Regions from separate parts of the Alishewanella sp. HH-ZS genome, predicted to be linked through region 1. Evidence: predicted binding sites of a transcription regulator. Region 1 holds the regulator's gene; each other region holds the start of a gene.

Region 1 (10,397 bases):
ATTCCAGGTTTGAGTAACTGCGCTCGCCTGTTAAATCCTTCGTCAGCGCCTGCTAAGCAGAACACAGCGCAGATAATTGGATGTCCAGAACTCTTGGCGGCTGAGCATTTTCTTGTTATAACTGGTTACGAATTATACCAAAGTCGTAATGACGTTACTGCCTTAGTCTGGTACGTCCAGCACGATTTCAGTGTTTTTCCAGATCAGAGCTCATTAGAATGAGCCGACCACCGGCCCGCTGTATAACAAAAAACCTATAAATTAGTGCCGTAGTCTGTACCTACACTTACTCAGGAAAAAATTGGAATGTCAGATTTCAGAGAACAAGCGCTGCGTTATCACGCAGAACCTCGCCCAGGGAAAATCAGTATCGAAATCAGCAAAGCTGCCGAAACCGTTACCGATCTGGCACTGGCTTACAGCCCCGGTGTGGCTGAACCGGTGCGTGAAATTGCCGCAGATCCGGACAACATTTACAAATACACTGCCAAAGGCAATATGGTCGCCGTAATCTCTAACGGCACGGCGATCCTGGGGTTGGGCAACCTGGGCCATCTGGCGTCAAAGCCGGTAATGGAAGGTAAGGCGCTGCTATTCAAACGCTTTGCCGGCCTGGATTCAATTGATATTGAAGTATCGCACCGCACTACTGAAGAATTTATTACCACGGTCGCCAATATAGCTGACACCTTTGGTGGTATTAACCTGGAGGATATCAAGGCGCCGGAGTGCTTTGAGATTGAGCAGGAACTGATTAAGCGCTGTAATATCCCGGTATTCCATGATGACCAGCACGGTACCGCTATTGTCACTGCTGCCGGCCTGTTAAACGCGCTGGAGATCCAGGGCAAAGATATCCGCAAAGCCATTATTGTTTGTATGGGTGCCGGCGCGGCTGCCATTGCCTGTATGGAGCTGCTGATCAAGTGCGGCGCTATGCGTGAGCATATCTATATGCTTGATACCAAGGGGGTGATCCATACCCGGCGTGAAGATTTGAACCAGTACAAGCAGCTATTTGCGAACAATACCGATAAAAGGACCCTGGAAGATGCGTTGCAGGGTGCTGATGTCTTCGTTGGTGTTTCCGGTCCCGATGTCCTGCCGCCGGCAGCATTAAGCCTGATGGCGGATAAGCCGGTGATCTTTGCCTGTTCCAACCCGGATCCAGAGATTAAACCTGAACTGGCGCACGCCGAGCGTGGTGATTTGATTATGGCTACCGGGCGCTCGGATTATCCGAATCAGGTGAATAACGTGCTGTGCTTCCCCTTTATTTTCCGTGGTGCATTGGATGTGCGCGCCAGTGTGATTAATGATGAGATGAAGCTGGCAGCCGTGCAGGCGATCCGGGCTATTGCCAAGGAGCCGGTACCGCAGGAAGTGCTATTGGCGGCTAAAGTTAGTAGTCTGGAGTTTGGTAAAGGCTACATTATTCCGAAGCCTATGGATCCCCGGTTATTACCACGGGTCGCCCGTGCGGTAGCTGAAGCGGCAGTCAGCTCAGGGGTAGCCAGGATCCCGATGCCGGCAGCCTACTTTGATGCCTGAGAGTATGATTGCCAGTAAATAAAAAACCGCCGAAAGGCGGTTTTTTATTGCGAACCGGTTAGCGTTATTTATTCTTCATCGCTGTCGGCTTCGATAATCACCGGAATTTCTTTACCCATGCTGGTCAGGATTTGTCTGACTTCAGCCGGGATTTGATGTGGATTATCTTTACGCAAGTCGTCGTCTGCCGGTAGCGGCTGACCGGTAAAAGCATGCAGGAAAGCTTCGCACAGTAACTCACTGTTAGTGGCATGCCGCAGATTATTGACCTGGCGGCGGGTACGTTCATCGGTTAAAACTTTTAAAACATTCAGCGGTATCGAGACGGTAATTTTTTTAACTTGTTCTGATTTTTTACCGTGTTCTGCATAGGGGTGAATATATTCACCATTCCACTTAGCCATAAGGGATCCCTTGTCGTTAATTTTTGTTTTGCAGCGTAGCGCAAAACGGGAATTCTACTGCTTTCTGTCGGTGAGTCAAATAGTGTGCAACAAATAAAGATTATAGACGGCTAAATGGTTTGACTTCCAGTTAATAATGAATATACTTTTAGACGTCTAAACATCTAAAAGAGTTAAAGCATGAGTCATCGCCATCCCGCTACGATTAGCGCCCGGGCAGGTATCGCTGAAGATACCGCCTTCGGTGCCATCACGCCGCCCCTTTACCTGACCTCGACTTATCAGTTGCCGGCCTTTGGTCAGCCCGGTCCTTATGATTATTCGCGCTCGAATAATCCTACCCGCGATATTCTCGGTGAAGCCCTGGCGGAGCTGGAAGGTGGTGCCAAAGCCATTGTTACCAATACCGGAATGTCGGCGTGTCTGTTAGCGCTGCAGTTATTGACCCCGGCTGATACCTTGGTGATCCCACATGATTGCTACGGTGGCAGCTACCGTCTTTTTACTAATCTGGCGCAGAAGAAGCAGGCGTTCCAGCTGGTGATTGTCAATTTTCAACAGCCGGATTGGCCTGAACAGATTAAGCGGGCGGCACCGGCGATGATCTGGCTGGAAACACCGAGCAACCCCTTGCTGCAAATCACTGATATTGCTGCGGTGTGCCAGCTGGCAAAAAGTCTGACCGCAAAGGTCGTGGTAGATAACACCTTCCTGTCGCCGGCATTACAGCGGCCGTTGGCACTGGGGGCCGATCTGGTGGTGCATTCGACCACCAAGTTTATTAATGGCCACAGCGATGTGATTGGTGGTGCGGTGATCTGTAAAACGCAAGCCTGCGGTGACGAGTTGAAATGGTGGGCGAACTGCCTTGGCCTCACAGCAGGCGCTTTTGATAGTTATTTAACCTTACGTGGTTTGCGGACTCTGACCCCTCGCTTGCAGTTGCAGCAGCAGAATACCGCCGAGGTGGTGGCCTTTCTGCAACAACACCCGCTGATTGGTAAGGTGTACTATCCCGGCCTGGTGGATCATCCCGGCCATCAGATTGCTAAGCGCCAGCAATCTGGCTTCGGCGCCATGTGCAGCTTCGAGTTAAGCGCCCCGCCAGCCTTACTGACCACCTTTTTCAGTAACTTACGCTACTTCACGCTGGCGCAGTCTTTAGGCGGGACGGAAAGTTTGATTTGTCATCCTGCGACCATGACCCATGCCTCTATGGACGCAGCGGCCCAGGCCACTGCCGGGATAGGGGCAACACTGATTCGGGCGTCGGTTGGTATTGAATTAGCCCAGGATCTTATTGCCGATTTAGCTCTGGCACTGGATGCCGTGGCTGCGGTACAACAGCAGTAAGTGGAAGTAGCATGAGTGATTTTAAGCAAGTAAAATCGGGTGTCGCAGCGCCTTTGACAACGCTCAATATCGTGGTCGCCGGTACCGGTAAGGTCGGCGCCGAATTTTTACGATTACTGGCATCGCAGCAACAACGCTTTGCCGGCCAGATCAGACTTAATCTTTGCGCTATCCTGAACTCGCGCCAAGCCTTACTCAGCGATACCATCGAGAGTCAGGCTTGGTCCAGTGCTTTTAGCGATGCCAAGCCTTATCAGCAGGCAAGTTTAGTTGCCTATCTGGCAGCACTGCCCAGCCCCAAGGTATTGATTGATATCACACCCAGTCAGGACTTTGCCAGGCTCTATCCGGCCTTTATCGCCGCAGGTTGTCATCTGATCAGTGCCAATAAACAAGGTGTTACCTTGCCGGGTTCTGAATATCAGCAGATCCTGCAGGCATTGGAGCTTAGTAGTTTACGCTGGTTGAGTAACACCACCGTCGGTGCCGGGATCCCGGTACAGCGGGTGATGCAGGAGTTATTACAAAGTGGCGATCAGATCCGCGAGGTGAGCGGGGTATTTTCTGGTACGCTATCCTGGTTATTGTGTCAGTATGATGGTACTACAGCCTTTTCTGAACTGGTGTTACAAGCACAGCAGCTGGGCTATACCGAACCAGATCCACGCGATGATCTTTCTGGTAAAGATGTCCAGCGTAAGCTGCTGGTATTGGCTCGTGAGCTGGGTGCAGAGTTAGAATTAGCGGATATTGAGCTGGAACCACTGTTACCTGCCGGGTTAGCAGACGGTGATCTGGCCGGATTTTGGCGTCAGCGTCAGCAATTGGATCTGATGCTGGCTGAGGCTTATGCTAAGGCAACTGCCGAAAATAAGGTGCTGCGTTACGCCGCCAGTCTGCGCTTAGCTGACGGGCAGGTACAGGCCAGTGTCCGTTTAGTTGCTGTGGACAACAAGGCGCCGCTGGCTGCATTGGCACCCTGTGACAATATCTTTGTTATCACATCTGACTGGTATCAGCAGAACCCGCTGGTGCTGAAAGGTCCGGGCGCCGGCCTGTTGGTAACGGCCGGTGGTTTGCATGCAGACTTAGCGGAGTTAGTGAAGTCTGTTCGTTAGTCTAAGGCGTGTTAATCTTTGCGGAAAAAACAAGCAGCGAACGTCAACACGCCCTAAATGCTGGTATGACTTGGCAATTAAGCTAAAACTCAGGTAATCTGAGCATAACGGCAGTATTGCCTGCTGCAACGGATGAATGGATTATCTGCATGCCATTATTGCACCTGTGTTGCTGGTTGTTGTGCATCTTTCTGGCCATCGCGCCCGGCGCTGGCGCTACCCCTGCCAAATTTCATTCCGAGCCCGGCCCGGTGCCGGCGCTGGATAATTATTTTAAAGAAAGCCTGAATACCCGAGATGGCTTACCCCACAACACCATTAATGCGCTGGCTCAGACCGCAGATGGCTATTTATGGTTTGGCACTTGGGAAGGTGTCGCGCGTTACAATGGCCGCGAATTCAAAATTTTTGACCGTAGTCCGGAAACTGGCTTACCGGATGTCGGGGTCAGAACTTTCCATGTCGATTGGCAGCAAGATCTTTGGATTGCCGGTTCCCGCGGCGGATTAGTCAAAGTTAGCAATGGTGTCTGGCACGCCTATCCGCCGCTGGGGGTACTGATTAACCGGGTGCTGCTGGATAGTCAGCGTCGATTGTGGATCGCCACTGAAGGTAAAGGCTTGTATTTGCAGGATGAAGCTGGCCAGCGCCGGGTCTGGCACCGGGCTGATGGCTTGCCCTCAGAGCAGGTACATAGTTTACTGGAAGACGCGACTGGCCGGATTTGGGTAGGTACCTCGGATGGGCTGGTATTCCTGGATCCGGATCTGCAGATCCAACAGGTTGCTTCCGCCGAGTTACAACGTACCCCGGTATTTGCGCTACTTGAGCGGCAGCATGAATTATTGGTCGGTACTGAGCGCGGACTTTTTGCACTGAGCGACCCGCAGGCTCAGCCGCTATCCTTATTGGCCAATGTGCCGGTTTCGTCATTATTGCCACAAGGCCCGGATATTTTATGGATCGGTACCGTTGATCGGGGATTATTCCGGCAAGCCCGTGGCGTGACCGAGCAGCTGGATATCCGCCAGGGCTTACCGAATAACAGGGTACTGGCGCTGTTACTGGATAAAGAGAATAGTATCTGGGTTGGCACTAACGGCGGTGTATTCCGCTTGCGTGATGCTCCTTTCAGTACCTTTACTACCGAGCAGGGCCTGGCCAGTAACTTTGTCCGGACTGTGTTATCGCATTCCGATGGCTGTCTGTACATTGGCAGCAGCGGCGGATTAAATCGTTACTGCGATGGCAAATTAAGCCGCTTAGATTTAAGTACTGTCAGTGTCGGTCAGTCAGTATTGAGCCTGGCCGAGGGGCCTGATGGCAGTTTGTGGGCCGGTACCTATGCCGATGGCCTGGTCCAGCTTCGCGACGACAAGGTCGTACAACATTTTCATGCTGACAACCGCTTGCCGGCGAACGAGGTGCGGGCGGTATTGCCGCTGGCAGATGGCAGTGTCTGGGTTGGTACGGCGCTTGGAGCTGTCTGGCTGAGCGCTGCCGGTGATAAGCTGTATGGCCGGGAACAGGGCCTGCCCAGCCCCTTTATAATGGGGCTGTATCAGAGTTCCGATCAGCGGATCTTTATTGGTAGCGGGGCCGGTGTTGCAGTGCTGTCTGCAACAGGTGAGTTGCAGCGTTTAGATCTGAGTCGTTTCGATGACGCTGATTACGCCTTTGGTTTTGCCGAAGATAAAGAAGCTGGCTTATTGTGGATGAGTACCGATCGTGGGTTACTGGCATATCACTTACAGACCGATAAAATCAGCATGATAGGCCGGGCGCAGGGCATGCCGTTTGATAAGTTATTCCAGTTGGTATTAGACCAACAAGGGCATTTCTGGGTTAGCAGTAATCGCGGTGTATTAAGGCTAAACCGGCAGCAAGCGCTGGAAATCGTTAACGGACAGCGGGGCTGGATTGATATTGAGTTATATGGCGAGAGTGATGGCATGGCCAGTGCTCAGGCCAATGGTGGCTCCGCCAAAGCTGCAACGGTGCACCATGATGGTTCGGTTTGGATCGCGACCTCCATGGGCGTTAGCCGGGTGCAGCCAGAGCGCTTGCAACAATTCGCGCGGCTAACCCCTCCCGTCGTTGTTGAAGAGCTAATTGTCGATGGAGAGTCGCTGGCACTGCGGCAAACGCACCGGCTGGCTCCGGGTACAAACCGTATTGAGTTTCAATATGCCGGTTTGGGTTATGTGATGTCGCAACGGATCCAATACCGCACTCTGCTGGAAGGCTTTGATAGTCAGTGGGTAAACCGTGGCGCCGCCATCAGTGCTGAGTACACCAACTTACCACCGGGATCCTACCGTTTCCGGGTTGCTGCTGCTTATCCCGGTGGTGACTGGAGTAAAAATGAGGCGATTGTTGAGTTCACCTTACTGCCCCAACTGTGGCAGCGCGGCGGTTTTCAACTCTTGTTATTAGTATTGTTGGCTGGCAGTCTGTTTTTGGCGATCCGCTGGCGCCTGAGCAGCCTGCGTCACAGCGAGCTGCGCTTGCGTAAGCTGGTCGCTGAGCAGACCTCAGAGTTACAGTTATTAGCCAGACAGGATGCGCTAACGGGCCTGGCAAACCGTCGTGCTTTTGATGAAGCCCTACAACACGAATATCTGCGTTCACAGCGCTACCAGACAACCTTATGTTTGGCGTTGCTGGATGTGGACCATTTTAAGCGGGTTAATGATCAATTATCGCACGCGGTCGGTGATGAGGTGTTAAAGCGGGTTGCGGCAGTATTGCAACAACAAAGCCGTAGCATCGACTTACTGGCCAGGTGGGGCGGTGAAGAATTTGCCATGCTATTACCTGTTACCAGTTTGCAGGATGCGGCAGAAGTCTGTGAACGCCTGAGGCAAAAAATCGAGAAAATGGATTTATCCGATATTGCCAGCGACCTTAGGATCACCATTAGTATTGGCTTAACCAGTAACCACAAGTTAGATCTATCGCAATTATTGTTGAATGCTGACCATGCACTTTATCAGGCAAAACGCGAGGGGCGGAACAAATTGGTACTGGCCGATCTGCCACAACAGACTGCTTCCTGAGCAGGTCCCAGCTTGCAGTTTTCGTATAAAAATTCAAAAAAACAGCATAATAATTCTTGATTATGCATATCCATCCCACTACACTAGGCGCCAGTTTGTGCTATAACTGGTAGCCTGTGTTTTAGTTAGTAAGAGTATTTCATGTCTGATATTTCAAAATCCCCGAAAATCCGCAGTGCGGTATTAGGCGCCGCTGGTTACAGTGGTGCAGAGCTCTGTGCCTTACTTAGCGCAAACCCTTATTTTGAACTCAGTTATGCTTTCGCTTCTGGCGGCCGCGATCCTGAACCGCTGGCCAGCTTATATCCGCGTTTTGCCCGTCAAGTCGATATTCTGGTGGAACCCTGGCAGGATAGCCTGATCCCTGAGCTGGATATCGAGGTAGCATTTCTGGCATTACCGCATGAGGCCAGTGAAGAGGTGGCTCCTAAACTGCTGGCCAAAGGGATTAAGGTGTTTGACCTGTCCGGCGCCTTTCGCTTAAAGCAGCCAGAGCTGTATCCGCAGTACTATGGCTATGTCCATCAGCATCCGGAATTACTCGAGCAAGCCGTCTATTCGTTAATGGAATGGCAAACTGAGCCGCTGGGTGATCTGGTCTCGGTACCCGGCTGTTATCCTACCGCTTGTTCACTGGCGTTATTACCGGTATTAAAGGCCGGTCTGGTTGCGGCGGATTGTATCCCGGTGATCAGCGCGACCAGCGGTGTATCGGGCGCAGGCCGTAAAGCCAGCCTGACCACCTCTTTCTGCGAAGTCGGCCTGAATGCCTATGGTTTCTTCAAGCATCGTCACCGGCCGGAGATTGAGCAGAACCTTGGCCGTAAAGTGGTATTCACCCCCCATCTGGGTAATTTTAAACGTGGCATTCTGGCCACCTGTGTGGTGAACCTGAACCCTGGTGTCAGTGCGGAGCAGGTCAAGTCGGCCTTTACCCAGGCCTATACCAGTAAACCGCTGATCCGCTTTACCGATAAATCCCCTAATGTGGCTGATGTTGCCGGCACTCCGTTCTGTGACCTTTACTGGCAACAGGATGGTGAACAACTGGTGATTATGTCGGCGATCGACAACCTGTTAAAAGGCGCGGCAGCACAGGCCATGCAAGCAGCGAACGTACGTTTTGGCAAACCGGAAACGGCCGGTTTATTTGCAGGAGCTGTCGCATGAAGCCCGTGGTATTAAAAATGGGCGGCCGCCTGTTACAAGACAGAGCGGCGCTGGATGCCTTGTTAGCGGTATGTGCCAACATTAAACAGCAGCGACCGGTGGTGCTGGTGCATGGTGGCGGTGACCAGGTTGATCAGTGGCTGGCGAAATTTGGTTTTAGTACCGAAAAAATTGATGGTCAGCGGGTGTCACCGGCTGAGCAAATGCCAGTGATAACCGGTGCCTTGGATGGTGCTGTCAATGCCGAAATGGTCAGCCGCGCGATATTAGCGGGTTTAAACCCCGTTGGTTTGAATTTGTCAGCCGGTAACAGCTGTCAGTTTAGTGTTAACACTAAACTGGGGGCGGTAGGTATCGCAAAGCCAGCTGAGCCGACCTTACTTAACCTGTTATTACAGCAAGGCTTTACCCCGGTATTTAGCTCTATTGGTATAGGTGCCGAGGGGCAGTTATTAAATGTAAATGCGGATCTGGCTGCAGCGGCGATTTGTCAGCTGGTTAAGGGCCAACTGGTATTACTGACCGATGTGCCGGGCATTTTAGATGCCCAGATGCAACTGATCCCAACCTTAAGCACGACGCAAGCGGCAGAGTTGGTGACACAGGGAGTGATCAAGGGCGGCATGAAAGTCAAACTGGATGCGGCGCTGGAAACAGCTGCGGCACTTAAAAGCAATATCGTTGTCGCCGGCTGGCAGCATCCGGAAGATTTACAAAACCTGATGCAGGATAAGCCAGTCGGCACCTGCATTATGTATTAACCTCAGGGCGCAGCTTAGCGCCACAGTATAAGGAAACCGCTTAGCGGATACGTGTGTTTTATGAGTAAATTAACCCAGCTGCTGTGTTTAGCTGAACTGGATCAGACACAACTTAAGGCGCTGCTCGAGTTAGCGCTGAATATCAAACAAAACCCGCAGGATTACCAGCAGGCATTAAAGGGCCGCAGCATTGCGCTGTTGTTTGAAAAGCCCTCGCTGCGTACCCGTGTCAGTTTCGATGTTGGTATTTACAAACTCGGTGGCCACAGTGTCTATCTGGATCAGCAAAACGGTGCCATGGGCGTGCGTGAGTCGGTAGAGGATTTTGGCAGCAATCTGGCTTGCTGGACCGATGCGATAGTGGCACGGGTTTACTCGCAAAAAACGCTGGTACAGCTGGCGCTAAGCAGTAAAAAACCGGTGATTAATGCGCTGAGTGATCTCTATCATCCGTGTCAGGCACTGGCCGATTTACTGACCTTAAAAGAGCAATATGGTGACCTGAGTAAAGTGCATCTGGCCTTTGTTGGCGATGGCAATAATGTCTGTCATTCGTTGATGTTGGGCGCCGCCATTATGGGCATGGATCTGACAGTCGTGACGCCACAGGGCTTTGGTCCTGATGCCCATGTACTGTTAAAGGCACAGGAGCTGGCACAGCATAGCGGCGCCAAGCTGACACTCAGTCAGCATTTGTCGTCAGCCGCCGGTGCGGATGCGATCTATACCGATACCTGGGTGTCGATGGGGAATAAAGCCGATCCGGCGCAGGTACAACGTATTTTTGCACCTTATCAAATTAATACTGCCGCCATGCAACGGTTGGCAGTAAAACATTTTATGCACTGTTTGCCGGCACATCGCGGTCAGGAAGTGACCAGCGAGGTGCTGGACAGTGAATTTTCTCTGGCATTGCAGCAGGCGGAAAACCGGATGCATGCGCAAAATGCTGTGTTAGTCAGTTTATTTAGTTGAGGTTGG
Region 2 (10,397 bases), on a different contig from region 1:
GGTTAGCAAAGCCCCATTCGTTATCGCACCATACCAGGCATTTCACTAATCTTTTGTGGCTGACCCGGGTTTGGCTGCCATCGACAATGCAGGAATGCGGATCATGGTTAAAATCAACCGACACCAGCGGCGCTTCAGTGTAATCCAGAATGCCTTGTAATGCGGTCTGACCGGCTGCGCGCAATACCCGGTTAATTTCGGCGATGGTCACGTCCTGATGCAGGGTAACGCTAAGGTCCATCGCCGTAACATTAATAGTGGGCACCCGCACCGCTATGGCTTCAAAACGCCCGGCCAGATGCGGCATAATCCGCTCGATCCCCAGTGCCAGCTTGGTATCCACCGGAATAATGGAGTGGCTGGCCGCACGGGTGCGGCGTAGATCCGGATGATAGGCGTCAATCACCTGCTGGTCATTCATTGACGCATGAATGGTCGTAATAGTACCGCTTTCAACACCAAAGTGCTGATCCAGTACCTGGATCACCGGAACAATACAGTTAGTGGTACAGGAGCCGGCTGAAATCACTTGCATCTGCGCGTCTAACAAATGCTGATTAATGCCGTAAATTACTGTGGCATCGATATCGGCGTCCGCTGGGTGCGAAAATAACACTTTTTTGGCACCGGCCTGCAAATGCCAGTTGGCGTGCTCCCGGCTGTGAAAAACACCGGTACACTCCAGCACAATATCCACCCCAAGCTCGCGCCAGGGTAACGCCAGCGGATCAGGTTCATTAAAGAGTGCAATCTTGTCGCCGGCGACACTCAAGCCACCCGGGATCGCCGCAACCGGATAGCGAAAACGGCCATGGGCACTGTCGTAACGTAGCAGATGCGCCACACCTTCGGCTTGCGCCAGCTCATTAATCGCAACCACCTGCAACTGCTGTTGCCAGCCGTTTTCATAAATGGCGCGCAAAATGTTGCGACCGATACGGCCAAAGCCGTTTATTGCCAGTTTAATTGTCATAAGCTCAGCATGAAAAAACGGGCCCGGTAAGGGCCCGTTACAAAACCAGAATTACGCCAGCAAGTTTCTGGCAGTCGCCAGCACGTTAGCGGCGGTAATACCAAAGTGTTCAAATAGCTGCTCAGCCGGTGCCGACTCACCAAACGTCTGCATACCAATCACGGCGCCATTTAAACCAACGTATTTATACCAGGTATCCATAATACCGGCTTCCACCGCAATCCGCTTGCTGACACTGGCTGGCAGCACGGCTTCACGGTAACTGGCGTCCTGTTGCTCAAACACATCCGTCGATGGCATAGACACAACTCGCACGGCCTTACCTTCGGCTTGCAACGTTTTAGCAGCCTGCATCGCCAGCTCTACTTCGGAGCCGGTAGCAATGATAATTAGCTCAGGCGTCGCGGCAGAGTCCAGCAGCACATAGCCGCCGCGCTTAATCGCGGCCAGTTGTGCTGCGGTACGCGGCTGCTGTACCAGGTTCTGGCGGGTAAAAATCAGCGAACTTGGGCCATCTTGGCGCTCAATCGCTTGCTGCCAGGCCACCGCTGATTCTACCTGATCGCAAGGGCGCCAGTTCATCAGATTCGGGGTAACACGTAAGCTGGCCAGCTGCTCGACCGGTTGATGCGTTGGACCGTCTTCACCCAAACCAATTGAATCGTGGGTATAAACAAAGATCACTCTTTGCTTCATTAACGCTGCCATCCGCACTGCATTACGGGCATATTCCATAAACATCAGGAAGGTCGCGCCGTAAGGCACAAAGCCACCATGCAGCGCGATACCATTCATCATGGCCGACATACCAAATTCGCGCACTCCGTAGTAAACATAGTTACCGGCGGCATCGTCTCTGGTCAGCGGCTTAGAGCCAGACCAAATGGTCAGGTTGGAGCCGGCTAAGTCGGCAGAGCCCCCCATAAACTCCGGTAATAGCGGGCCAAAGGCATTCAGCGCATTTTGTGATGCCTTACGGGTGGCGATAGTTGCCGGGTTAGCTTGTAATTGCTCAATATACGCCTGACTTTGTGCTGCCCAATCGGCAGGTAAGGTACCGGCATGACGACGCTTAAACTCGGCGGCCAGTTCCGGATAAGCTTTTTCGTATGCAGTAAAGCGCTGTTGCCAGCTTTGTTCTGCTGCCGCACCGGCTGCCTTGGCATCCCAGTCAGCATAGATATCCGCCGGGATTTCAAAGGGGGCATAAGGCCATTGTAAAAATTCGCGGGCAGCGGCAATTTCCGCTTCACCCAGCGGTGCGCCATGGCAGTCATGGCTGCCACCTTTATTCGGTGCGCCATAACCGATCACGGTCTTGGTACAGATCAGTGTCGGTTTGTCGGTCACGGCGCGTGCCTGTTCAATGGCCGCTTTAATCGCTTCCGGATTATGGCCATCAACATTGGCCACGACATGCCAGCCGTAGGCTTCAAAGCGCGCCGGGGTATTATCGGTAAACCAGCCTTCAACATGGCCATCAATCGAAATACCGTTATCATCCCAAAACGCAATCAGCTTACCCAGGCCAAGGGTACCTGCCAGCGAACAGGCTTCGTGCGAAATCCCTTCCATTAAACAGCCATCGCCCAGGAACACATAAGTATAGTGGTCCACCATGTCAAAACCGGGGCGGTTAAACTGCGCCGCCAGCGCTTTTTCGGCCAGCGCCATGCCCACGGCATTGGTAATACCCTGCCCCAGCGGCCCGGTAGTGGTTTCAACACCGGGTGCATAGCCAAATTCAGGGTGACCCGGGGTTTTCGAGTGCAGCTGGCGGAATTGCTTTAAATCTTCTATCGATAAGTCATACCCGGTCAGATGTAATAAAGAGTAAATCAGCATCGAGCCGTGACCATTCGACAGCACAAAGCGGTCCCGGTCGGCCCAGCCCGGGTTTTGCGGGTTATGTTTCAGATAGTCACGCCATAACACTTCGGCAATATCGGCCATCCCCATTGGGGCGCCTGGGTGGCCAGATTTAGCTTTTTGCACCGCGTCCATACTTAAGGCACGGATGGCATTGGCGAGTTGTTTACGAGATGGCATGCAGACTCCTGACAAATTGCGCTGATAATTCAGACTTGAGGTTCGCAGTGTAACCCGACACAGGCTGTTACTAAAATGATTACTGTGGGGGTTTAGATGGCCGTATTTTCACCCAGCCGCCGTCAGATGGCAAATGATTATCTGTGACCTTTTTTGCAGCGCAGTGATCCGGCAGCTAAGGTTTACGTAATTTCCGGCATGAAAGACGTCTGGGCGTAAATTTTTCTGGTAATCGCCGGGGGCTTTCACTAAAATAAGCGGCTATTTTTTTGGCGCCTGCCGGCTATACATTTTGAGTTATATTGTGAGTTGGCAATTGCTGCGCCTGCTTAATCACAGCGCTGTGACAGTGTCACGGCGCTTTATGTATTAACTAACGTGGTGGAAACTAACAGATGGCACAACATATTTTCACGTCTGAGTCTGTATCTGAAGGGCATCCGGATAAAATCGCTGATCAGATTTCCGATGCGGTACTGGATGCGATCCTGGAACAAGACAGCAAGGCGCGTGTTGCCTGTGAGACCTTCGTTAAAACAGGTATGGTGTTAGTCGGTGGCGAAATCACGACTTCTGCCTGGGTTGATATCGAAGAGCTGGTACGCAAAACCGTACGTGAAATTGGCTATACCCACTCCGATATGGGTTTTGATGCCGACTCTTGCGCTGTATTAAATGCTATTGGTAAACAATCACCCGATATCAATCAGGGTGTAGATAAAGCTGATCCGCGTGAGCAAGGCGCGGGTGACCAGGGGTTAATGTTTGGCTACGCCAGTAACGAAACTGACGTGCTGATGCCGGCACCTATTACCTATTCACACCGTCTGGTGCAGCGTCAGGCCCAGGTGCGCAAAGACGGTACCCTGCCGTGGTTACGCCCGGATGCCAAGTCGCAGTTAAGCTTTATTTACGAAGATGGTAAGCCGGTCGGTATCGATGCCGTAGTATTATCTACCCAGCACTGTGACACCATCAGCACGGCTGATCTGCGTGAAGCGGTAATGGAAGAAATCATTAAGCCAGTATTGCCGGCGGAGTGGTTAAGCAGCAAAACCAAGTTCTTTATCAACCCAACCGGTCGTTTTGTGATCGGCGGCCCTATGGGTGACTGTGGTTTAACCGGCCGCAAGATTATCGTAGATAGCTACGGTGGTATGGCGCGCCACGGTGGTGGAGCTTTCTCTGGTAAGGATCCATCCAAGGTTGACCGCTCAGCGGCTTATGCTGCCCGCTATGTTGCGAAAAACCTGGTTGCGGCTGGTCTGGCAGAGCGTCTGGAACTGCAAGTATCTTATGCTATTGGTGTTGCCGAACCTACTTCAATCAGCCTGGAAACCTTCGGTACCAGTAAACTGAGTGAAGACGAGCTGATCAAACTGGTACGCGAGCATTTCGACCTGCGTCCTTATGGCCTGATCCAAATGTTGGATCTGGAGCGACCAATTTATCAGCCTACCGCGGCTTACGGTCACTTCGGCCGTAACGAGTTCCCGTGGGAGCAAACCGATAAAGCTGAGCTGTTACGTCAGTACGCCAAATAACCGATAGCGGGTTAAATGCCGTAAAAAGGAGAGGTGACTCTCCTTTTTTGTTTTAATTTGCTGCCACAACCGATTTGCCGCTTACCCGAAGCGCGCTTTTGTGTATTATTAGGGCGTTTTAGCCTCCAGGGTTTGATTGCGCTTAGCAATCACACAATAAAAAAGAAAGAGAAAGGAACTGCTATGTCAGAACAAACCGCCGCCGTGAATAACGGCTGGATGAACCGTGCACTCAATACCATTGAGGTGATCGGGAATAAATTACCCGATCCGGCCGTGCTCTTTGCACTGTTAATGGTTATCGTCTGGGGCCTGTCCTGGTTATTTTCCGGAATGACCTTTACCGAAATCGACCCTCGCAGCGGACAGCAGGTGCAAATTGTTAACCTGCTATCCGGGGCTGCTCTTACTCAGTTTGCCTCCAATATTGTGACAACCTTTGTTAACTTCCCGCCATTAGGTGTAGTATTGGTCGCGATGTTAGGTTTAGGTGTCGCGGAATATACCGGCTTTATTAATGCCGGTTTACGCTCTATTCTGGCCGTCACGCCAAAGATGTTATTAACCCCAGTGTTAATTGCCGTGGGTGTACTAAGCCATGTGGCGGTAGATGCCGGCTATGTGCTGGTGATTCCGCTGGGTGCGGTAATTTTCTATGCTGCGGGCCGTCATCCATTGGCCGGTATCGCAGCAGCCTTTGCCGGTGTTTCCGGTGGTTTCTCGGCAACGTTCTTTGTCCCTTCCAGCCTGGATCCGTTACTGGCCGGTATGACTCAGGTTTCGGCTCAGTTGCTGGATCCAACTGTTACCATCAACCCGCTAAATAACTATATCTTTACCACCGCATCGACCTTCCTGATTGTATTAGTCGGCTGGTTTTTAACGGATAAAGTGATTGAACCGCGCCTGCAAGCCACTAAGGTTGATGGCGATACGTCACAGATGGTGAAAATGGATGCACTGAGTGCACAAGAGCGGAAAGGCTTACGCGCTGCCGTGATTTCGATGTTTGTCGTGGCCGCCCTGCTGGCACTGAGTATTGTTGTACCTGCCGCAACGCCTTGGGCAGCACCCGCTGAGCAAGTTGCCGAGGGGATGAACCCGCTGCTGGTTGCCGCTTCGCCACTGATGAAGTCGATTGTGACGCTGATTTTTGTATTCTTCCTGGTACCGGGTATTGTCTATGGTTATGTCGCCGGTACAGTGCAAACTCACCGTGATATCATCAAAGGCATGAGCAATGCGATGAGTGGTATGGGCTACTATATCGTGATGGCGTTCTTCTGTGCGCTGTTCCTGTATGCCTTTAACCAGTCGAATCTGGGGGTATTACTGGCGTTAAAAGGCGCCAATGCATTAAAAGCCATGGGACTGCCACTGGCAATGACGCTGGTGGGTATCGTGTTTTTATCCGGTTTAGTTAACCTGGTTGTCGGTTCAGCTTCTGCCAAATGGGCACTGATTGGCGCCATCATGGTGCCAATGCTAATGGAACTGGGTATTTCCCCGGATCTGACCCAGGCCGCCTACCGCGTCGGTGACTCTTCGACCAACATTATCACCCCACTACTGCCATACTTCCCGCTGATCGTTGTGTTCTGTCAAAAGTATGTGAAGAACAGCGGCATTGGTACTCTGGTAGCGTTAATGCTGCCCTACTCTATTGCGATGCTGGTACTCTGGACTGCCTTCCTGCTTGGCTTCTGGGCACTGGATATTCCGCTGGGTTTAGGTGCGACTTACGACTATATCCCCAACCGCTAAGCAACACGCGTTTTGACTAAGGCCCTGCGGGGCCTTTTTTTATGGATTAGCGCCGGGTTAAGACAAAACACTGTTAATATTAGCCTCATGCTTTTTTCAGTTAAACAGAACGACAAGATGCGAACAATACGAATCTACCAGCCATCAGCCTTGCCAGCCGGCGCTAAGCTTGTCCTGAGTGACGACGCGGCCAACCACGTCGGCCGGGTTCTGCGCATGCAAGCGGGACAGCCGTTACAATTGTTTAATGGCGATGGCAAAAACTATGTCGCTACCATCAGCGAAGTCGGCAAGAAGCAGCTATGGGTTACTATCGACAGCAGCAGTGACAATCCGGTCGAATCCCCGCTGCGTATCCATTTAGGTCAAGGCATTTCCCGTGGTGACCGGATGGATTTTGCCATTCAAAAGGCGGTAGAGCTTGGCGTGACCGAAATCACCCCGCTGTTTACCGAGCGCTGCGGTGTAAAACTGGATGCCGAGCGTTTGGCAAAACGTACCGAGCAGTGGCAAAAAATTGCGATCAGCGCCTGCGAGCAAAGCGGACGCAGTGTGGTGCCCACAGTGCACACGGCGGTGAGTCTGCAACAATGGCTGACCACCCCAACAAAAGCTTTACGGCTGACCTTGGATCCGCGCGCTGCCGCCACCATTAAGACCCTAACTCCGGCCAGCGATATTCAGTTGGTAATAGGTCCGGAAGGTGGCTTTACCGATACCGAAGTCAGCCAGACCGCGGCCGCCGGCTTTACCGGTATTACGCTGGGTCCGAGAATTTTGCGCACTGAAACGGCAGCGCTGACCGCGATCAGCGCCCTGCAACTGCAATTTGGCGATCTCGCCTGAGGATAAGCATGACAGCAATTAAACTTGGCATCGTGATGGACCCGATTGCGGACATCAATATCAAAAAAGACTCCAGCTTTGCTATGCTGCTGGAAGCGCAACGCCGCGGCTATGAAATTCACTATATGGAAATGGCGGATCTGTATTTACTGCAAGGTCAGGCCCGCGCCCGGTCGCGCTTACTCAGTGTCGAACCCAACCCGGCGCGCTGGTATCACTTTGGTAGCGAACAGGATCTGGCGCTGAGCGAGCTCAACGTGATTCTGATGCGCAAAGATCCGCCCTTTGATACCGAATATATCTACTCCACCTATATGCTGGAGCGCGCCGAAGATGCCGGCAGCCTGATTGTCAATAAGCCGCAAAGTCTGCGCGATGCCAACGAAAAGCTCTATACCAGCTGGTTTAGTCAGTTTACGCCAAAAACCCTGGTCAGCCGTGATCCTAAGCGCTTAAAAGCTTTCTACCAGCAAGAACAGGACGTGATTTTAAAACCACTGGATGGCATGGGTGGCGCCTCGATCTTCCGCTTAAAACCTGAAGATCCGAATGTCAGTGTCATTTTAGAAACACTCACCGCCCATGGCAGTCAATATGCGATGGCGCAGCGCTATATTCCGGAAATTGTCGATGGCGATAAACGCATCTTAGTGGTTGACGGCGAACCTGTGCCATACTGCTTAGCACGGATCCCCGCTTCGGGTGAAACCCGTGGTAATTTAGCCGCCGGCGGCCGTGGCGAAGCCCGTCCGCTGTCAGACAGCGACTGGGCCATTGCCAAAGCCATAGGCCCAACCTTAAAGGCCAAAGGTTTAATCTTCGTCGGCCTGGACGTGATCGGTGACAAACTGACCGAAATTAATGTCACCAGCCCGACCTGTATCCGGGAAATCGAAGCCGCCTTCCCGATCAGTATTACCGGTATGTTATTTGATGCTATCGAGCGTCGCCTGGCAGCAGGTTCGTAGTAAGTTGGTCGCACCACAGGTTGATCAAGGAGAACAGTATGCAAGGTTTCCAGAATCATTTTTTAATCGCAATGCCATCACTGGACGATCCGATGTTTAAACGCAGTGTGACTTACCTGTGTGAGCATAACGCAGAGGGTGCCATGGGCATAGTGGTCAATCATCCAATGAATGTATCACTGGCTGAGCTGTTAGAGCAGCTGGAAATCAGCTACGACGCCAAGAGTCCGGCGGCACAGGCCAAGGTGGTTGCGGGCGGGCCGGTACAGCATGACCGCGGCTTTGTATTGCACACCGCCAAGCCTGGTTATCACAGCAGTTTACAGCTGGAAAATGGTTTAATGGTTACCACCTCGAAGGATATTTTGCAGGATCTGACTACCGAGCAGGCACCGGAGAAGTTCTTACTGGCGCTGGGCTATGCGGGCTGGACTGCCGGCCAGTTGGAACAGGAAATCGCCGATAATAGCTGGTTGGTGATCCCGGCCGACAACCGCATTATTTTTGATCTCAGCCATGCCGAGAAATGGCAAAAAGCTACGGCCAGTATCGGTATTCAACCGTGGCAACTGACCGGTGAGGCAGGACACGCCTGATGACCGCCCGCACTATTTTATGTTTTGATTATGGCACTAAAAGCATCGGCGTGGCCGTAGGCTCAGAGCTGACCGGCAGCGCCACCTTGCTCGCTGCTTTAAAAGCTAAAGACGGCATCCCGGATTGGCAGCAAATTGAACGCTTAATTCAGGAATGGCAACCACAGCTGTTGTTAGTGGGCTTGCCACTAAATATGGACGGCAGCGAGCAGGAGTTTACCGCCCGTACCCGTAAATTTGCCAACCGCTTGCATGGCCGCTTTGGTTTACCTATCGCTTATCATGATGAGCGTTTATCCACCGCCGATGCGCGTAGCCGCTTATTCGCCGAGGGCGGTTATCGCAATTTAAGCAAAGATAAGGTGGATAGCCTGTCGGCGCAGATTATTTTTGAAGGCTGGTATGAACAACAAGGCTAAACCGGCGTTAGCGCCGGGTTATTATCAGCATTATAAAGGCGCTTATTATCAGTTGCTGGATCTGGCCAGGCACAGTGAAACTGAGGAATGGCTGGCGATCTACCGGGCACTGTATGCTGACTTTGGCCTTTGGGCCCGCCCTGCCACCATGTTTGCCGAAAACGTTGAAATTGCCGGTGAGCTGATCCCACGTTTTCAATATATAGGCACTGAGCCGCCGGCAGGTTTAACCCTGCCAGTTGCCGATTAGGCCGCCAACATTAGCCTTGCTGCTGCCGGTACCACTCGCCTAAAATCAGGCTGGCCGCAACACTGACATTCAGTGACTCTACCTTGCCTGAGCCCGGAATTTGCAGCGCAATATCGGCACTTTTCGCCACATTTTTCGATACGCCAAACATCTCCTCGCCAAATACAATCACCACTTTGGCCGGCAAGGCCGTGTTATAGAGCGAGCTGCCGCCATGGCTGGATGTGGTAATCAGCGTATAGCCCGCGTCTTTACAAAGCTTAAGCGCCAGCGGTAAATCATCACATGCCAGGCCATCGACAAACTCACCACCGCCTTCAGCTGTGCGTAAAGCGGCACCGGATTGTAATAACTGCGGCTCGCGCATAATAATGCCGTTTACGCCAAAGTGGGCGCAGCTACGGGTAATAGCGCCCAGATTGTGCGCATTTCCAACGCCGTCGAGGCTGAGTAAGCAGTCTTGCTTTAACATCTTATTTTGTTGCAAATACTGGCCGATATTCTGGATAGGTCTGCGTTTGGCAAGCATCACCACACCACCATGATGGCTACTGGCGGCAATTTTTTCTAACTCAACTTCATCAACGATATGGTAAGCCTTTTTTGCAGCAGCCAAATGCTTCATGACATCCGCAAATTTTGGTGCCATTTTTTCAGACACATATAATCGAATAACCGCTTCTGGACGTTGTTGAAACAGCACGCGGCAAGCGTTCTGGCTATAGACTTTTATCTCATCGTCATGTACTGACTTTGCCGATTTAACTGTTTGAGGTTTTGTAGTTACCGTTTGACGGTTAAGCGTGTTCCCGGCAGGCTTATCCGTTTTTGCCCAAGGCTTTTGCAACGGGTTAGCAGCTTTATTTTTGTTTGGACGGTGTTGAGACATCGGTGTTCCAGTATAAGTTTTTTAGCCAGCAATCATTAATTCTGTGAATTTTAACAGCTACAACTCAATAATACTTATATTTTCAGGTGACACCGTTTG
Region 3 (10,397 bases), on a different contig from region 1:
GCTGTAAGAGGTGGTATTAAACCAGTTACGGGCCGCATCATTAATGGCGTTGTCACCAAACAGGCTGGTTGGTGCACAGCCGTTGGCGCGGGCAGTGGCGTCACGACACACAATACGGCCATTGGCATCAACTACGGCATCAACTGACTGGGCGAAGTTAGTGCGGATCAGGTTGTTATAGTTAACCTGCTCCAGCTTGGTTTCGCCGTGGGTAACATAGGCTTCAAAGCCCCAGTCTGCCGACAGCTCACCCTGCGCACCGGCAACAAAGCGTGATGTAGTGCGGGTATTTTGTTCAAAGCGACGGCCAGCATCTTTCTGGAAGCGGTGAATACGGATCGAATCCAGGTTATTGGCGTCCATCAGCGCTGCCATGCTGTCATCCAGGTAGGCGTTGTCACGCATAATGCGGATCGCTGAGCCATATTCAAAGAATGATGGCTGACCTTCGTTACTGCCTTTGCTGCGCACATATTTGCCTTCGGCAAACAGGTTGATGCTGTCCGTCAGGTCAAAGTTAGCTTTCATATTCAGGTTCTGGCGGTTAAAGCTTGGCTGCAGATCCTGATACTGCCGCAGATCTAAAAATTCACAGTTGCTACAGTGCTCAATATTGCCATAGGTGGTACCCAGCTCCTGCAGACGCACGCTGCCGTCCTGGTTAAAGATGTACCAGTCACCATTTAACTTAAAATTACCGGCCGTTGAGCTGTCATACCAACCGGCATTAGCAACGGTGATCCGATCCGGAATACCATCGTGAATAAAGACGCCGTTGCTATCACGACCATCACGGTCAGCCGGGTTAGCGACAGCCATATAAGAGGTGCGGGTTTGCCGGCGATCAGTGGCGTTCATCCCTTCCTGACCAGAAAACTCAGCGGCTACTGCAAAGTTACCACGGCCGGCAGCGAAGTCGGTACCAAAGGATAATAAGGCTTTATGGTTATCGTACGGGTTATCCTGAGCAAAACCGCGGCTTAGCACCAGATCGAAACCCTGAATGTCTTTTTTCAGTTTAAAGTTTACTACGCCGGTTACCGCGTCGGCACCATATACGGCTGAGGCACCACCGGTAATAATTTCCACCGAGTCTAACCAGGCAGTAGGAATGCTGTTGGTATCGACCGCAGCACTGCCGGCACTGCTGGCAACATGGCGACGGCCATCAACCAGCACCAGCGTACGGGAAGCGCCCATACCGCGTAAATCCAGTAAGCTTAAGCCGGCAGTACCGATAAAACGGCCTGCGTTAGCCAGTGAATAAGTGGCAGCCAGTGACGGTAATTCTTTTAACACTTCACCAATATTCATGGCGCCGGTTTCCACCAGATCACGACCGGAAATCACCGTTACCGGTGACGGGGCTATAGCGCCTTCACGCAGAATGCGCGAACCGGTAACCTGAATGCGCTCGGTTGCCGCCTGCGGGCTTTCTTCTGCCACAACCCACTGTGGACTGGCTGCAGCAACGGCAGCGGCCACCACACTTAAACGCAAAGAATTCACTTTGGATAACGATACAGACATGCTTGCTCCTGAATAAAACAGCCAGTGGCTGATACAACTCAGCAGTACCTGTGCCGGCACTGCTGCAGAGGGCGCGCATTGTAGGGAATTGTGGTGAAATCGCCAGCAAAAACTGCCTGAAAAATACCGATCGGTGAGTATTTATGCAGTTCCTGAATAAGAAAAAACCAAACTGCTGGCTTTTAGAGCAGATTTAGGCTGCACTAATGCAGACAATCCTAGCCAGCGCCAGCCACAGAATCGCATAGTTATGCAATGCTATATGGCCGCATGAAAGCGCTGAAAAGCCGCCTGCAAATCGTCGATTAAATCCTCCGGATCTTCCAGGCCGATATGCAGCCGGATCAAGGGCCCGCTGTAGGGCCAGTGGCTGGCCTGACGTAGAGCCTGCACATTGAGGGTTGCTGTGATCAGGCTTTCATAGCCGCCCCACGAAAAACCCATTTTAAAATGCTGCATTCCTTCGATAAAGGCTTCCACTTGTTTTAGTGAGCCTTGGCTCAACACGAACGAAAACAAGCCATTGCTACCGCTAAAATCACGTTTAAACTGCTGATGACCTGGGTGATCGGCAAAGGCCGGATGCCGTACCGTCGCCACCTCGGGTCGCTGTGCTAACCACTGCGCCACCTGCAACGCATTTTGTTCATGCTGCTTTAACCGCACCCCTAAGGTGCGCAAGCCACGACTGGCAGCATAGACATCGTCGGCTGAAGCACAGTAGCCCATTAAATAGCTATGCTCGCGCAGTTGTGGCCAATATTGCTCAGTGGCACTGGCGGTGCCAAGCATCACATCAGAGTGACCGATAATATACTTGGTCGCCGCCTGAATTGAGATATCCACGCCCAGTTCAAAGGGCTTACACAAAATCGGCGAGGCCCAGGTATTATCCAGTACCGTAATGATCTGCTGCGCCCGCGCCACCGCGCAAATGGCAGGTATATCCTGCACTTCCATCGTCAGCGAACCAGGCGATTCCAGAAAGATCATCCGGGTATTGGGTTTGATCAGCGCCGCGATACCGGCACCGATCAGCGGGTCATAATAGGTGGTTTCAATCCCTAAACCTGCCAGCAGCTTATCGCACAGCGCCCGGGTCGGCTCATAGACACTGTCGACCATCAACAGGTGATCGCCTTGCTTTAAAAAGGCCAACAAGGCACCGCTAACCGCCGCCGCGCCACAGGGATAAAGCGCGCAGCCGGCACCGCCTTCCAGTTCACACATGGCTTCCTGAAACGCAAAATGGGTTTGGGTGCCGCGACGGCCATAATAGGGTACCCGGTTACCGCGCTGTTTGGTGGCCTCGCGCAGCTCTTGCATCGTATCAAATACGATGGTCGACGCCCGCACCAGCGGTGGGTTAACCGCACTGCCTGTCCATTGCTTACTGCGGCCAGCATGAATTAACCGGGTATTTTTTTTCATCTTAGTGCTCCAATTCGACCAAAGTGGCGTAGTAAAGACATCTGGAAGTCTGTATCCTTTAAGTTATCGACATCCTAAGTCATAATTTTGTCAACGTCACGCTATCTTTAATTGTGGTACTGGTTTGACACCAGGTTATTGAGGTTCTAGCTTTAATAAATATAACAAGGAGATAACACCTATGCATAGCTTCAAGCCCCATCCTCTTGCGTTAGCCGTGACGCTGGTGCTTTCCAGCCCACTCGCTCTGGCTCAACAAAGCAGCAATACTGAAACCGAAGAAAAGGCCGAACGTATTGAGCAAATCGTAGTAACCGGTACCCGCGTAGCGGGCCGTTCGGTATCAGATACGGCAGTGCCAATTGATGTTGTCAGCGCCGAAAGCCTGACCCGCGCCGGCTCCACTGAACTAAACCAGGTGCTGTCCACTGCTTTACCTTCATTTAACTTCCCACGTCCCGGCCTGGCTGACGGCACCGATACGGTGCGCCCGGCAACCTTACGTGGCTTAGGGCCAGACCAGTCTCTGGTATTAGTTAACTCCAAACGCCGGCATGCTGCAGCCCTGGTTAACGTTAATGGAACTGTGGGGCGTGGTTCATCGGCGGTGGATTTAAATACTATTCCAACCGCTGCTATCAATTCGGTTGAAGTCTTGCGTGACGGCGCCTCAGCCCAATATGGCTCAGATGCAATCGCCGGGGTACTCAACGTGCGGCTGCGCGAAGCCAGTGAAGGCGGTAACTTTACCAGCTCCTATGCCTGGCGCGATACCAGTTACACTGTACCCACTACCCCGGTAGTTGCCGGTGCCACCTGGAGCGCGCCCAGCACCCTTCGCCGCAGCCGGGTAGATGGAGAAACGCTGACGTTAAGCGGCTGGCGCGGCTTTGAACTGGGTAATAACGGCTATCTGACGGTATCGGCAGAATATAAAGAGGCAGAGCGCACTGAGCGCGGTGGCTGGGATCACCGCCAGCAATACAACAGAGTCAATGGCGAGTTTGATCCACGTGAAGCATTGGTCAATCGCTTTAATGCCTGGTATGGCGAGCCGGAACTGGACCAGTTCACCTTTTTCGCCAATGCCGGTAAAACCCTGGAAAATGGTAAGGTGTATGGCTGGCTGAGCTATCAGGATCGCGAAGCACGCTCTGCCGGTTTCTTCCGTACACCGAATGACGTGCGTAACGTACCGGAAATTCATCCGGATGGCTTCCTGCCAATTATTGCCCCTGATGTCACAGACGCCAGTGCGGCGGTCGGTTATGAGTTTGATGTCGGTGAATGGACAGTAGACAGCTCGCTGGTTTGGGGGCAAAACCGCATGGCCTTTACCATCGAGAATACGCTGAACCGCTCAATTGGCCCGTTAAGCAAAACCGAGTTTGATGCCGGTGGCTATCGTTATGGCCAGGCAGTATTTAACCTGTCAGGTGTACGCTCCTTTAATGTTGATGGTTTAGCCTCGCCGCTTAACCTGGCAACCGGTGTAGAAATGCGCCGTGAGCGTTACGGCATTTTCGCCGGTGAACCGGATTCCTGGCGTAATGGTGGCGTGCTGTTAAACGGTGCACCGACTGCTTCGGGTGCTCAGGTATTCCCGGGCTTCCGTCCCTCTAACGAAGTACGGGCGACCCGTCGCGCCATTGGCGTTTATGTCGATCTGGAAGCGAATCTGACCGACAATATGCTGGGCTCAGTAGCGGTAAGAGCCGAAGACTACTCCGACTTTGGCAGTAACGTGACCGGCAAGGCAGCACTGCGTTATGACTTTACCGATACCTTTGCCGTGCGGGGTTCAGTACAGAATGGTTTCCGTGCGCCTTCTCTGCAGCAACAGAACTTTACGGCTACCTCTACCAACTTTATCAACGGTATTCCGTTTGATATTACCACCTTCCCGGTGAATGATCCGGTAGCTCAGGCGCTGGGCGCTAAAGCCCTGGATGCAGAAGAGTCGGTAAACTACTCACTGGGTACCGTATTCCGTGTTGGACCAGTTTCAATCACTATCGATGGTTATCGTATCGATATTGATGATCGGATCGTGCTATCCGAAAACCTGACTCAGAATAATGTGCGTGAGTATCTGACTTCTCAGGGCTTTATCGGTATTGGTGGCGGCCGCTTCTTTATTAACGGCGTCGACACCGAGACCAAGGGTGTGGATGTGGTCATTAACTGGACCTTACCCACCGATAAGCTCGGCTTATTCGACTTCACTTTGGTAGGTAACTACAATGAAACCAAGGTGAAATCGGTGCCGGCGACCTCACAGCTTTCCGCACTGAATCCGGCGCCAACCCTGTTTGGTCGGGTGAATGTGCTGACCTTTGAGAAAGGTACACCGAAAGATAAAATTGGTGCCACGGTAAACTGGAGCTTTGATAGTTTAAGCGCGACCTTAAAGGCTACCCGCTATGGTGAGGTGTTAGCGCCGGGCACCACTGCAGCCACCGACTTTGTATTAACACCTAAAACACTGGTTGATCTGGAAGCTCGCTACGAGTTTAACGATAACTGGACGGTAGCCTTTGGCGCCGACAATATCTTTGACCAGTATCCGGATGCATTCCCAATCAATCTGAATACCACAGGCGCCACCTCGTTTTCGAACTACTCACCGTTTGGACGTTCTGGCCGCTTGTTCTATGGCCGAGTGGCGTATAATTTCTAATTTAAAGCTGTAAATGCTAAAGGCGCCGCAAGGCGCCTTTGTTTTTGCTGTTGGTGTAATGAGCTGCGACAGTTATAGCTAAGCTCAGTGCTTAAGCCAGACCGTTAATCTCAGCCAAAGTCGCAAGCTTTTCCAGCTCCGGTCGGGCAAAATAATAGCCCTGCAAATAACGAATACCGACAGAGGTCAGATAGTCCAACTCAGCACGGCTTTCAATGCCCTCAGCCAACACCTTGGTACCCTGCAGCTCGCACTGCTCTAGCGTACGCTCGACAATAAACTGCTTGGCCGGATTCTGCTCAATATTGCGGATCAGCTGCATATCCAATTTCAGAATATGCGGTTTTAACTCTATTAACCAATCCAGCGTGGCATAACCCGAGCCATAGTCGTCAATCGCGGTTTGAAAGCCGCGTTTGGCATAGCTTTGGAAAATTCGGTTTAAATGCGCCTTATCTGGAATTTGCTCGCCTTCGGTAACTTCAAAAATCAGTTTAGTGAGATCAAAGCCATAGGTGTCGGCGGCTTCAATGGTTGCCTTAATACAGGTTTCCGGGTTGTAAACCGCATTGGGCAAGAAATTGATATTCAAAAAGGTTTTGCAGCCCAATTTGGCCGCAGTTTCGATCGCTTTTACCCGGCACGCCTGGTCAAAATAGTATTTATTATCGTCGTTAATATGCTGAAATACCCAGCCGGCACCTTCGCCATTTGGCCCACGAACCAGCGCCTCATAAGCAATAATGGTTTTCTCATGCCAGTCTATGATTGGCTGAAACGCCATGCGGATCTGAAAGCCCAGATCCTGGCCACTCAGGCAGTCACTGCAGGTTTGTTGTTTAATATTTGCCGGAAACTGCATCTTATCAGGGTCTCTGCTGTCCGTTTTGATTAGTTTTACCAGAAAAAACTAACCGGCGCTTGTTTTTCAGGCAGTTTTTCGGCTGGCCGCTTAAATATTCGGCTCAGCACCCAAACGTAACGCCAGGGCATAATACTCGGCCAGCACCTGAAAGGCGGCGGCCGCCGTACTACCAAAGGTGACCACACCGTCTTCATGGCCGGCCATAGTAAAAATACGCTGCTGCACGACCGCGGTTTCCACAAATAGCCGGCCAACCTCTGTCGCCATGGCCACAGTACCATAAGGAATTTCGGCCCGGGTTTGTGGTAAATTCAGACGATCGGCATAGTGCCAGATCGCCGGGCAATGTGCATGGATCACAAAATGAATATTTTGCTCCAGTAAGTACAGCTGACCATGGGTCATAGCCTCGGAGGAAGGCTTACAGGGCCCGAGTGCCTCAATACGGTTAAGTTCAGGCTGACACTGGCTAACTAACGCATAGTCTGCCGCTGTTAACACCTTTTTACCACCGGTTTGGGTGCCACTGATAATAAACTGTGCCGACTGCCCCAGCCGTTGGCTGATATTACCAAAACCATAGTTGTCATAACGTGCCGGATGCTGACCCAGCATGCCCAGCTGCACGCAAAGGGTGCGCCAGGCATTGATTTCAGCAATGTTAACCGCCGGCGGCAGTGCCATCGGCTGATAACTTAACTGAAATTTTATAACCCCTTCCTGCTCCGCCATCGTATAACCCGCGTCACCTTATTTTCGACATTATAAAAGGCCGTGCTGGCTTACCCCAGCCGCATAGCAGGCCAAAACTGGCAGGAAATGACTGGCAATGTATAATACGGTCAGCTTTTGTCAGGCTGCGGCTGACAACATTAAGGGCAAAGATGAAATATAAAGATTTACGCGACTTTATTGCACAACTGGAGCAGCGCGGTGAACTGGTGCGGATCAGTCAACCGGTGGATCCGGTATTAGAGATGACCGAAATTGCCGATCGCACCCTGCGTGGAGAGGGTCCTGCGCTGCTGTTTGAAAAGCCGAAAGGCTTTAACACCCCGGTACTGGTTAATCTTTTCGGTACCCCAAAGCGGGTAGCGCTGGGTATGGGCCAGGAAGAGGTATCGGCGCTGCGCGAAGTTGGAAAACTCCTGGCATTTCTCAAAGAACCTGAGCCACCAAAAGGTTTAAAAGACGCCTTTAGTAAGCTGCCAATCTTTAAGCAAGTGCTGAATATGTCACCCAAGCAAGTAAAAAAAGCCGCTTGTCAGCAAGTGGTTCTGAGCGGTGACCAGGTGGATCTTACAAAGTTGCCGGTAATGACCTGTTGGCCCGGTGATGCTGCACCGCTGATCACCTGGGGTTTAACGGTCACTAAAGGCCCGCATAAAGAGCGGCAGAACCTTGGCATATACCGGCAGCAGGTACTGGGTAAAAACAAAGTGATTATGCGCTGGCTATCGCATCGCGGCGGTGCACTGGACTTTTTTGAATGGCAAAAAGCGCATCCGGGGCAGCGTTTTCCGGTAGCGGTGGCTTTAGGCGCTGATCCGGCAACCATTTTAGGTGCCGTGACACCGGTACCGGATACCTTATCGGAGTATGGCTTTGCCGGCTTACTGCGTGGCGATAATACCGAAGTGGTGAAATGCGTCAGTAACGATCTGCAGGTACCTGCCAGTGCCGAATTTGTGCTGGAGGGCTATATCGAGCCGGGTGAACTGGCGCCTGAGGGGCCTTATGGCGATCATACCGGCTACTACAATGAGGTTGATAACTTCCCGGTGTTTACCGTGACCCATATTACCCACCGTGAAGATCCGATCTACCACAGTACCTATACTGGCCGGCCACCAGACGAACCTGCCGTGCTGGGTGTGGCGCTAAACGAAGTCTTTGTGCCGATTTTACAAAAGCAATTTCCGGAAATTACCGATTTCTACCTGCCACCTGAAGGCTGCTCGTACCGGCTGGCGGTGGTGACGATGAAAAAGCAATATCCGGGACATGCGAAACGGGTAATGATGGGTGTTTGGTCCTTTCTACGCCAGTTTATGTATACCAAGTTTGTGATTGTTTGTGATGATGATATCAATGCCCGCGACTGGAAGGATGTAATCTGGGCGATGACCACCCGGATGGATCCGGCGCGGGATACCACGCTGGTGGAAAATACCCCTATTGATTATCTCGACTTTGCGTCACCGGTATCCGGTTTAGGTTCAAAAATGGGGATGGATGCCACCAATAAATGGCCAGGCGAAACTAACCGTGAGTGGGGCGAGCCTATCGTCATGGATCCGGCGATTAAACAGCGCATTGATGCCTTATGGCCGTCATTGGGTATCACTTTACCAGAGCAAAAAACATGAGCTATCAGGTACGGATCCTACCGGCAAAACTAACCTTTGAGGTCGCACAAGGTGAGAGTATCCTCGCCGCTGCCTTGCGGCAGGGTATCGATTTCCCGCACCGCTGCCGCCAGGGTGTCTGTACCAGTTGCGTGTGTAAACTGCGCAGTGGTAGTGTCAGTTACGCCGACCCTAACCCATTAACCGAAACCGATCGCCAGCAGCAATTTGTGTATTGCTGTCTGGCGACTGCAGACTCTGATTTAGAGCTGCACCACCCTTTTATCCGCGGCTAGCTGCCGCCTGAACCTTGAGAGCCCTATGAACGCTATTTCCTGTCAGGTTATTGCCATCGAAGCCCTAACACCGGTTATCAGCAAAGTGCTGCTAAAACCGGCGCAGACGACGGGCTTCGTTGCCGGCCAATATTTGCAGCTCTGCCTGACTGCCGATGATAAACGCCCGTTTTCTATTGCCAGTATCCCGGGACAAGACTACCTGGAGTTACATATCGGCGCGCCAGCGGGCGATAATTGGTCAAGTGCCGCCCTGCTGCATTTGCAACAGGCCTTTAATCAGGGGGCGGCGGTTCAGGTTGAGGTCGGTCTGGGCCATGCCGGCTGGCGTGAGCACAGTGAACGGCCAGTGATCCTGCTGGCCGGTGGTACCGGTTTCTCTTATGTGCATAGCATTGCAATGGCTTTAGCAGCCGCTAAGCAGGATAAACCGGTATTCTTATACTGGGGTGTGCGGCAGGAAGAAGCGCTGTACTATCAAACCGAGCTGCAGCAGTGGGCCGCCAGCAACGCCAAATACTCCTTTATTCCGGTCGTGCAGGAACCCAATGCTGCCTGGCAGGGCCGCAGCGGTCTGGTGCACGAGGCGATACTGCAGGATTTTGTCTCGCTGGAGGCCTACGATATTTACATCGCCGGCCCCTTTGCGATGGCAGGTGTGGCGCGGGAAGCTTTCACAGAGCAAGGCGCTCACCGAGAGCAAATGTTTGCCGACGCCTTTGCCTATATCTGAATTCTGACCAAAAACGGCGCCTGAGAGTTAAGCGATTTGGCGGCGCCCACTAGATTGGCAGCTTAAGCAGGCCTTTTAGAAACTTGACAAGCTGCAATTTCAGGTCAATAGTTGAAATAACATCTATTAACCGATCTTGATATGCAGCCAAAGCCCCTTCATCATACTGATGCGACTTGTCTGGCGTTCCGCTGGCAGGGGCTACATGCCTGCTCCACTGACTACCACTTATCCGAGTGGTTCGACGAATAAATCACCGCTAAAACTCTCTCGGTTTAACCCTATACCGACACGGTAGACGCCTTTCCGGCATTCTGCTGTGTGGTTATCGCCCACTCTGGGCTTTTTCATAACAACAAGAAACAGGAAGCAACAATGAAGAGATATATGCATCTAGGTGCATTGGTACTGTTATTCAGTAGCCATGCGCACGCCTGCCTGACACAGGAAGCTGAAAATAATAATACCGAAAGTGCGGCTAATGGCCCCTTATGCTCCGGTGTCACGGTACAAG

The links. The regulator MetJ, encoded in region 1, represses methionine synthesis genes. The targets are predictions, from matches to a motif close to TAGACGTCTAGACGTCTA.
Region 2: the regulator MetJ is predicted to act here: its motif matches at 3,225-3,242, upstream of metK (methionine adenosyltransferase).
Region 3: the regulator MetJ is predicted to act here: its motif matches at 2,996-3,013, upstream of A9165_RS12435 (cystathionine beta-lyase).

The regions. Positions count from the first base shown of each region.
Region 1 covers NZ_LZEJ01000022.1:33,242-43,638, forward strand. Annotated here, with positions in the region: gene A9165_RS10275 (malic enzyme-like NAD(P)-binding protein) at 307-1,551, shown strand; gene metJ (met regulon transcriptional regulator MetJ) at 1,620-1,955, opposite strand; gene metB (cystathionine gamma-synthase) at 2,136-3,308, shown strand; gene A9165_RS10290 (aspartate kinase) at 3,320-4,426, shown strand; gene A9165_RS10295 (ligand-binding sensor domain-containing diguanylate cyclase) at 4,576-7,485, shown strand; gene argC (N-acetyl-gamma-glutamyl-phosphate reductase) at 7,627-8,655, shown strand; gene argB (acetylglutamate kinase) at 8,652-9,416, shown strand; gene A9165_RS10310 (ornithine carbamoyltransferase) at 9,477-10,391, shown strand.
Region 2 covers NZ_LZEJ01000004.1:7,661-18,057, forward strand. Annotated here, with positions in the region: gene epd (erythrose-4-phosphate dehydrogenase) at 1-973, opposite strand, end outside; gene tkt (transketolase) at 1,025-3,022, opposite strand; gene metK (methionine adenosyltransferase) at 3,418-4,566, shown strand; gene A9165_RS02430 (AbgT family transporter) at 4,750-6,330, shown strand; gene rsmE (16S rRNA (uracil(1498)-N(3))-methyltransferase) at 6,448-7,176, shown strand; gene gshB (glutathione synthase) at 7,185-8,144, shown strand; gene A9165_RS02445 (YqgE/AlgH family protein) at 8,183-8,740, shown strand; gene ruvX (Holliday junction resolvase RuvX) at 8,740-9,159, shown strand; gene A9165_RS02455 (DUF1653 domain-containing protein) at 9,143-9,409, shown strand; gene A9165_RS02460 (tRNA/rRNA methyltransferase) at 9,420-10,298, opposite strand.
Region 3 covers NZ_LZEJ01000031.1:21,145-31,541, reverse strand. Annotated here, with positions in the region: gene A9165_RS12440 (TonB-dependent receptor) at 1-1,530, opposite strand, end outside; gene A9165_RS12435 (cystathionine beta-lyase) at 1,789-2,961, opposite strand; gene A9165_RS12430 (TonB-dependent siderophore receptor) at 3,143-5,641, shown strand; gene A9165_RS12425 (EAL domain-containing protein) at 5,733-6,503, opposite strand; gene A9165_RS12420 (class II aldolase/adducin family protein) at 6,594-7,238, opposite strand; gene ubiD (4-hydroxy-3-polyprenylbenzoate decarboxylase) at 7,391-8,875, shown strand; gene A9165_RS12410 (2Fe-2S iron-sulfur cluster-binding protein) at 8,872-9,150, shown strand; gene fre (NAD(P)H-flavin reductase) at 9,176-9,883, shown strand; gene A9165_RS12400 (pre-peptidase C-terminal domain-containing protein) at 10,259-10,397, shown strand, end outside.